DNA from 2 places in the Streptomyces sp. NPDC030798 genome. Region 1 is predicted to be linked to the other one. Evidence: riboswitches for the same ligand, from Rfam matches in the RefSeq annotation. Region 1 holds a riboswitch; the other holds the start of a gene.
The links. A riboswitch is a leader RNA that binds a small molecule or an ion and turns the genes downstream of it on or off. The one in region 1 is predicted to bind glycine.

Region 2: another riboswitch for glycine. It lies ahead of gcvT (glycine cleavage system aminomethyltransferase GcvT); the one in region 1 lies ahead of gcvP (aminomethyl-transferring glycine dehydrogenase).

The regions. Positions count from the first base shown of each region.
Region 1 is NZ_JBVIDR010000018.1:152,237-156,406, forward strand. It holds gene gcvP (aminomethyl-transferring glycine dehydrogenase) at 1-2,395, opposite strand, end outside; glycine riboswitch at 2,571-2,665, opposite strand; gene ACZ404_RS32920 (PRC-barrel domain-containing protein) at 2,785-3,156, shown strand; gene ACZ404_RS32925 (DNA polymerase IV) at 3,263-4,170, opposite strand, start outside.
Region 2 is NZ_JBVIDR010000026.1:53,284-57,453, reverse strand. It holds partial or broken gene glyA (serine hydroxymethyltransferase) at 1-379, opposite strand, end outside; gene gcvH (glycine cleavage system protein GcvH) at 394-771, opposite strand; gene gcvT (glycine cleavage system aminomethyltransferase GcvT) at 890-2,008, opposite strand; glycine riboswitch at 2,052-2,164, opposite strand; glycine riboswitch at 2,165-2,262, opposite strand; gene ACZ404_RS36325 (AAA family ATPase) at 2,442-3,110, shown strand; gene ACZ404_RS36320 (enhanced serine sensitivity protein SseB) at 3,214-4,008, shown strand.

The DNA.
Region 1 (4,170 bases):
GCTCGAGGCGCTTGGCGATGTAGTTCGCGGAGAGCACGGCCACCTGGGTGGCCCGCTTGAGGCCCTCGCCGCCCATCAGGCGGACGTACGCCCACGAGATCGGCAGGATGCCCGCCGAGCCCCACGGAGCCGCCGAGATCGGCCCGACGCCCGTCTCGGGGCCGGCCGCCGGCTGCATCGGGTGGTTCGGCAGGTACGGCGCCAGGTGCGACCGTACGGCGACCGGGCCGACACCGGGGCCACCGCCGCCGTGCGGGATGCAGAAGGTCTTGTGCAGGTTCAGGTGGGAGACGTCGCCGCCGAAGTGGCCCGGCTTCGCGAGGCCGACCAGGGCGTTGAGGTTGGCCCCGTCGACGTAGACCTGACCGCCGGCCTCGTGCACCTGGGCGCAGATGTCGGCGACGTGCTCCTCGAAGACGCCGTGCGTCGACGGGTAGGTGATCATCAGCACCGCCAGCTCGTCGCGGTACTGCTCGATCTTCGCCCGCAGGTCCTCGACGTCGATCTCGCCGTCCCCGGCGGTCTTGACGACGACGACCTTCATGCCGGCCATCACGGCGCTGGCGGCGTTGGTGCCGTGCGCGGAGGACGGGATGAGGCAGACGGTGCGCTGCGCGTCGCCGTTGGCCCGGTGGTAGCCGCGTACGGCCAGCAGACCGGCCAGCTCGCCCTGCGAACCGGCGTTCGGCTGGAGCGAGACCTTGTCGTAGCCGGTGACCTCGGCGAGACGTTCCTCCAGCTCGGTGATGAGCGTGAGGTAGCCCTGCGCCTGCTCGGCGGGCGCGAAGGGGTGCAGCTGGCCGAACTCGGGCCAGGTGACCGGCTCCATCTCCGTGGTCGCGTTGAGCTTCATGGTGCAGGAGCCCAGGGGGATCATGCCGCGGTCGAGCGCGTAGTCGCGGTCCGCCAGCCTGCGCAGGTAGCGCAGCATCGCGGTCTCGGAGCGGTGCTCGTGGAAGACCGGGTGGGTGAGGTAGTCGTCGGTGCGCAGCAGCGCCCCGGGGAGGCTGTCCTCGGCGGCAGCGTCCAGCGCCTCGATGTCGCCCTCGACGCCGAAGGCGGCGAAGACGGCGGCGACGTGGGCCCGGTTGGTGGTCTCGTCGCAGGCGAGCGAGACGTGGTCGGTGTCGACGAGGCGCAGGTTGACGCCGTTGTCACGGGCGGCGGCGACGACCTCGGCGGCCCTGCCGGGCACCCGCGCGGTGAGGGTGTCGAAGTAGGCGCCGTGGACGATCTCCACCCCGCCGGTCTTCAGGCCCTCGGCGAGGACGGTGGCGTACCGGTGGGTGCGCCGGGCGATGGTCCGCAGCCCCTCGGGCCCGTGGTAGACGGCGTACATGCCGGCCATCACGGCGAGCAGCACCTGCGCGGTGCAGATGTTGCTGGTGGCCTTCTCGCGGCGGATGTGCTGCTCACGGGTCTGCAGCGCGAGCCGGTAGGCCTTGTGCCCGTCGGCGTCGACGGAGACACCGACGAGGCGGCCGGGCAGGCTGCGGGCGAACTTCTCGTGCACGGCCATGTAGCCCGCGTGCGGCCCGCCGAAGCCCATCGGCACGCCGAAGCGCTGGGTGGTGCCGACGGCGATGTCCGCGCCCAGCTCGCCCGGCGAGGTGAGCAGGGTGAGCGCGAGCAGGTCGGCGGCCACGGTGACGAGGGCGCCCAGCTCGTGCGCCTGGTCGATGACCGGCTTGATGTCGCGTACGGCACCGGAGGCACCCGGGTACTGCAGCAGCACGCCGTTGATCTCGCGCCCGGCGACCTCGGCCGGGATGCCCTCGCTGAGGTCGGCGACGACGACCTCCACGCCGGTCGGCTCGGCGCGGGTCTCGATGACGGCGATGGTCTGCGGCAGGACGTCCGCGTCGACCAGGAACAGGCCCTTCTTGTTCTTGCCCATGCGCCGGGAGAGCGCCATCGCCTCGGCGGCGGCGGTGCCCTCGTCGAGCAGGGAGGCGCCGGAGGTGGGCAGGCCGGTGAGCTCGGCGACCATCGTCTGGAAGTTCAGCAGGGCCTCGAGCCGCCCCTGGGAGATCTCCGGCTGGTACGGCGTGTAGGCCGTGTACCAGGCCGGGTTCTCCATGACGTTGCGCAGGACGACGGGCGGCGTGAACGTCCCGTAGTAGCCCAGGCCGATCATGGAGCCGAGGACCTCGTTGCGGTCGGCGAGCGAGCGCAGCTCGGCGAGCACCTCGGCCTCGGTGCGGGCGCCCGGCAGGTCGAGGGCGTCGGCGTTCTTGATCACGTCCGGCACGGCGGCGGCGGTCAGCTCGTCGAGGGAGCCGTAGCCGATGTGCGCGAGCATCTTCGCCCGCGCCTCCTGGTCCGGTCCGATGTGGCGCTGCTCGAAGGGGATGCCCGCTTCGAGCTCGGAGAGCGGAATGCGATGGGCGGTCATTTGCGGAGGCCTCCTGGTCTGACGCGACCTTCGAGGGGCACCCCGGTACGGATACCCCGACGGCCTCCCCCTCTGTCATCTCGACCTGAGAGCTTCACCGGACGCCTCGGGGCGCCGGCTTTCACCGTCGGTGAGGGCGGAAGCCGTCGACATCCGCCCTGCTTTCCAGAGTGACCTCGTCCGTGCGGTACGTGAGCCTGAGAGATTCCGGGGAGGATTTGCTCCTTCGGCGCCTCCGAGCTGGTCGGAGGACTCTCCCGCGCGGGGTCAGCAGCCGCTGCCAGCCTACCAGCGAGGTCAACGCCCGAGCCTTCGAGTGGCCGCCTCCTTGATTGTGCTCTTTTGTAGTGCTTACGGATGAGTTGCGACCACGTGGAGGGAGAGGGACCGTGCAGACCGACATCGATCCGCGCAACCTGATCGGCCGCAAGGCGTTCGACGTCAATGGCACCAAGATCGGCACCATCGACGAGGTGTACCTGGACGACGCGACCGGAGTACCCGAGTGGGCCGCCATACGCACCGGCCTGTTCTCCCGGGACGCCTTCGTCCCCCTCGAACCCAGCGAACTGATCGAGGGCGCCCTGCGGGTCCCCTTCGACCGCGCGCTCATCAAGGACGCCCCCGACTTCGGGGTCGGCCGCCACCTCTCTCCCGAACAGGAACTGCAGCTCTACCACCACTACGGCCTCGACGTGACCCCACCCCCCACCCTCCCGGACCACGACTTCGGCAAACTGGCGGGCACGGAGGAGACCTGAGAGCGGGGGCTGCGGGACGATGCGCCAACGCGCCTCCGCCGCGCATCCCGCACCGACGACAGCGATCCACGACCCGCAATGCCGAGCAGTCCTCCCCCCTCCCGCGTCAGGCGCCGGGAAACCGGCGTCCCGCCCACGCGCCGAGGCCCACGCTGCGGCCACCGTGGGGGGACTCGGTCCCCGAGGCACTCGGTGCATGCGGGAGCGGACCCTCTTCCGCGTCAGGCGGGGCGTCCGCGAACGACCCGGTTCCTGAGGCCGCCGCGTTCCCTTGTGCCAAGGGTCCCTCCGGGCCGATGTCCACCAGCGGCAACGCCTCGGCCGGCGACAACTCGTCCTCGTCGACGCGAAACGTCCGTACCCGCCCGGGCTCGGACCCCGGCGTCTCGAACCGCACCGTGACTCTCCCCAGCCCGCTCCCCTGCACCCAGCCATGCCCGTACACGGCATGCCGCACGTCCTGCCCCGGCCGCCAGTGCCGCTCCGCCGGCTCCGGCTCCTCCTCCACCGCCTCGGGCGCGGCCTCCTCCGCCGGCACCACCTCCCGCTCCCCCGCGGCCTGCGCGAACAGGTCCTCCTGGGTGTAGTCGGCGAGCCCCGAGACGCCCACGCCGAGCAGCCGCACCCCACCCGTGGTGTCCACCGACTCCAGCAGCCGCGCCGCCGCCTCCCGCACCACCGCGACGTCGTCCGTGGGCCCCCTCAGCGTCTCGGACCGGGTCAGCGTCGAGAAGTCGTACCGCCGCACCTTCAGCACGATGGTCCGCCCGGACAGTCCCGCCTCGCGCAGGCGCCGCACGCACCGGTCCGCCAGCCGCTGCACCTCCAGGCCGACCCGCAGCCGGTCGTGGATGTCCACGTCGTAGGTGTCCTCGACCGACACCGACTTGGCCTCCCGCTCCGCCACCACCGGCCGGTCGTCGCGCGCCAGCGCCATCGCGTACAGCGCCTGGCCGTGCGCCTTGCCGAGCAGCCGTACCAGCTCGTCCTCCCCCGCCTCGGCCAGTTCCTCGA
Region 2 (4,170 bases), on a different contig from region 1:
GGTGGCCGCCGTGGGCGAGGTCCAGGCCGAGGATGGTGTCCCCGGGCTGGGCCAGCGCGAACAGGGCCGCCTGGTTGGCGGAGGCACCGGAGTGGGGCTGGACGTTGGCGTACTCGGCGCCGAACAGCTCCTTGACCCGGTCGATGGCGATCTGCTCGGCGACGTCCACGTGCTCGCAGCCGCCGTAGTAGCGCCGGCCCGGATAGCCCTCGGCGTACTTGTTGGTCAGGACCGAGCCCTGCGCCTCCATCACCGCGAGCGGCGCGAAGTTCTCGGACGCGATCATCTCCAGCGTGGACTGCTGCCGGTTCAGCTCGGCGTCGACCGCCGCGGCGACCTCCGGGTCCAGCTCGTGCAGGGACGTGTTCAGGACAGACATTCGGCTACGACTCCTCAGCCGGCGGTGTGGGCGGCGTACTCGTCGGCGGAGAGCAGGTCGGCCGGCTCCTCCGTGACGCGCACCTTGAACAGCCAGCCGCCCTCGAAGGGGGCGGAGTTCACCAGCGACGGGTCGTTGACGACGTCCTCGTTGACTTCGGTGATCTCACCGGTGACCGGCGAGTACAGGTCGGAGACCGACTTGGTCGACTCCAGCTCGCCGCAGCTCTCGCCCGCGGACACCGTGGAGCCGACCTCGGGGAGCTGGGCGTAGACGACGTCGCCGAGCGCGTTGGCCGCGAACTCGGTGATGCCGACCGTCGAGACGCCGTCCTCGGCGACCGACAGCCACTCGTGCTCCTTGCTGTAGCGCAGCTGCTGGGGGTTGCTCATGGCGTGAATTCTCCTGTACGCGGGTGACTGCTGGTGAAAGGGGGACTGCTGAAAGCGCACGTGAGCAGCGCGGATGTGCCCCACGTCACTTCCAGTGAAGAGCCGGGCTACGACGGTGTCACTTCTGGCGCTTGTAGAAGGGCAGCGCCACGACCTGGTACGGCTCGTGGCTGCCCCGGATGTCCACGCCGACGCCCTCGCTGCCCGGCGCCGCGTGCGCCGCGTCGACGTACGCCATGGCGATCGGCCTGCCCAGGGTGGGGGAGGGGGCGCCGGAGGTGACCTCGCCGATCACCTCGCCGCCCGCGACGACCGAGTACCCGGCGCGCGGCACGCGGCGGCCCTCGGCGACCAGGCCGACGAGGACGCGCGGCGGGTTCTGCTCGGCCCGGGCGGCGGCCTCCCGCAGCGCCTCGCGGCCCACGAAGTCGCCCTCCTTCTCGAACTTCACCACCCGGCCGAGCCCGGCGTCGAAGGGCGTCAGGGAGGTGGTCAGCTCGTGCCCGTACAGCGGCATGCCCGCCTCCAGGCGCAGCGTGTCCCGGCAGGACAGGCCGCACGGCACCAGGCCGGCGCCCTCGCCGGCCTTGGTCAGTGCCTGCCACAGCTCGACGGCGTGCTCCGGCTTCACGAACAGCTCGAAGCCGTCCTCGCCGGTGTAGCCGGTGCGGGCGATCAGCGCGGGGACGCCGGCGACCGTGCCGGGCAGGCCCGCGTAGTACTTCAGGCCGTCCAGGTCGGCGTCGGTGAGCGACTTCAGGATGCCGGGGGACTCCGGTCCCTGGACGGCGATCAGCGCGTACGCGTCCCGGTCGTCGCGCACCTCGGCGTCGAAGCCGGCGGCACGCTCGACGAGGGCGTCCAGCACCACCTGGGCGTTGGAGGCGTTGGCGACCACCATGTACTCGGCCTCGGCGAGCCGGTAGACGATCAGGTCGTCCAGGATGCCGCCGTCCGCCCGGCAGATCATGGTGTAGCGGGCGCGGCCGACGCCGACGGAGGCGATGTTGCCGACCAGGGCGTAGTTCAGCAGGGCGGCCGCCTCGGGCCCGGTCACGGTGATCTCACCCATGTGGGAGAGGTCGAACAGCCCGGCCCGCGTCCGCACCGCGAGGTGCTCGTCGCGCTCGGAGCCGTAGCGCAGGGGCATGTCCCAGCCGGCGAAGTCGGTCATCGTCGCACCGAGCGAGCGATGCACGGCATCGAGCGCGGTATGACGGAGTTCAGTGCTGCTCATCGGACGGTCGTCTCCCAAGGCAGGTATGACAGGCGAGGAACGTTCCTCCCCATCTGTCATCGGAACCTGAGAGGTTCGCCAGGACCGCCACGGGGGCGATCACGGCTTGCACCTTGGGTGGAGCCACTGTCACAGCGGCCCGCTTTTCAGATGTGCCTCGCCCGCGCGGTAACGGGGCCTGAGAGATTCAAGGGAGGGACTTGCTCCTTCGGCGCCCCGGCGAACATGGCCAGGGACTCTCCCGCGCGGATTCAAGCGGCCGGTATGCAGTTGGCGGGGCCATCATTGCACGCCACGCCCCCGGCCGTCAGGGCCCGCATCTGTAACCGACCTGTGGCACGACGCGCACGCAACCACCGGACATCGCGCATTACCTTCTCTTTACACGCGATGGGCATGGAGATTACCAGGCCCACAGGGGAGGACGATCACGGTGAACAGGACCACGGCCTGTGCCGCCACCGCCGGCGTCGCGGTGCCGAAGCAGCCCTCCGCCCCGGCCCGCGAGCGTTCCGCGGACCGCCCCGCCCCGGTCGTGCGCGACCTGCGCGAGCGCGCCGGGCACAGCCCGCACGCCCTGCTCTTCGGACCCCGGGACCTGGTGGTGATCACCGGTCTGCCGGGCAGCGGCAAGTCCACGCTGATGCACCGCGCGGTGCGCGGCCACCGCGTCGACTCCCAGGACAGCCGCGACCGCTGGGCCGCCCGCGTGCCCCGCCTCCTGCCCTACGCGCTCTACCGCCCCCTGGTCCGCCTCGCCCACTACGCCGGACTGCGCCGCGCCCTGCGGACGGGCGAGGGAGTCGTCGTGCACGACTGCGGCACCCAGGCCTGGGTGCGCGCCTGGCTGGCCCGCGAGGCCCGCCGCCGCGGCGGCACGCTGCACCTGCTCCTGCTCGACGTCACCCCCGAGACGGCCCGGGAGGGCCAGCGCGAGCGCGGCCGGGGAGTCTCCCGCTACGCCTTCCGCCGCCACCGCCGCACGGCGGCCCGCCTGCTGCGCGCGGTGGAGCGGGGGAACCTGCCCGCGGGCTGCGGCTCGGCGGTCCTGCTGGACCGCGCGGCGGCGGACGTCCTGGGCCGCATCGGTTTCACGGGCTGAGCCCCCCCGGGGCTCATGAGCGAGGGCTCAGGGATGAGGGACTGTCACCGGCACCCGCTAGCCTTCTGACCGATATCCAGTGGTACCGGCAGGCGGCAGGCAGATGGACTTCTCGGCGGCGGACTTTCCCGCGGACTTCCCGGCACAGGCACACCCCCACCCGCACGGCGGCTGGCCGGGCAACGAACTGGAGGAGGTGCTCTCGGCCTCCCTCGGCGTACCCGCCGCCGGCGGACGGATCGTCGAGGTGCTGAGCCGCAGCTTCCTGTGGATCCCGCTGCCCAGCGGCGGCGGCCCGCACAGTGGCCCGCTGGACCTGCCCACCCTGGAGATCGAAGGCCAGGTCTACGTCCCCGTCTTCAGTTCCGAGGAACAGCTCCACCAGGCGACCGGCTCCCACATGTCGTACACCATCGCCCCGGCGGTGGAGTTCGCCCAGGGCCTGCCGCCGCAGGCCGGCATCGCGGTCAACCCCGGTGGCGTGGTCGGCGTCCCGCTGCCGCCGGAGGCCGTGGCCGAGCTGTGCCGCGCCGGGCGCACCCCGCTGGACGGCCCCGGCACCGGCGGCCGGGTCCGTCTCTTCGAGCCGGACTGGCAGGACGACCCGGTCGACTTCCTCGCCGCCGCCTCCGCCGAGTTCTCCGCGACCGGCGTGGTCCTCACCGCCCGCCGCTGCCTCGCCGTCATCGAGACGGCCGAGCCGGTCATGTTCATCGGCGTCGAACTCTCCCAGTGGGAGGGCGACCTGCGCTCCCGCCCCCTGGAAGCCCTCGGCCGCGCCCTCGGCAAAGTCCCGGTCAAGTGGCCCGTGAACCTGGTCCTCCTGGACGTGACCCAGGACCCGGTCTCCACCTGGCTCAGGGCGAACGTCCGCCCCTTCTACCAGTACGGCACCTAGAACCCGACCGGGGGATGCCGGACCCGAAGGGGCGCGGGGCCGTGCCGATGCGCGACTCCGCCGCGGGGCGCGACCAGCCACTCCCGACCCGCACCCGCGAACGAGGACGAGGCCCCGAGCGACTGGGCGCATAAGCTGTGTCCAAACGCGGGGCAAGAAGAA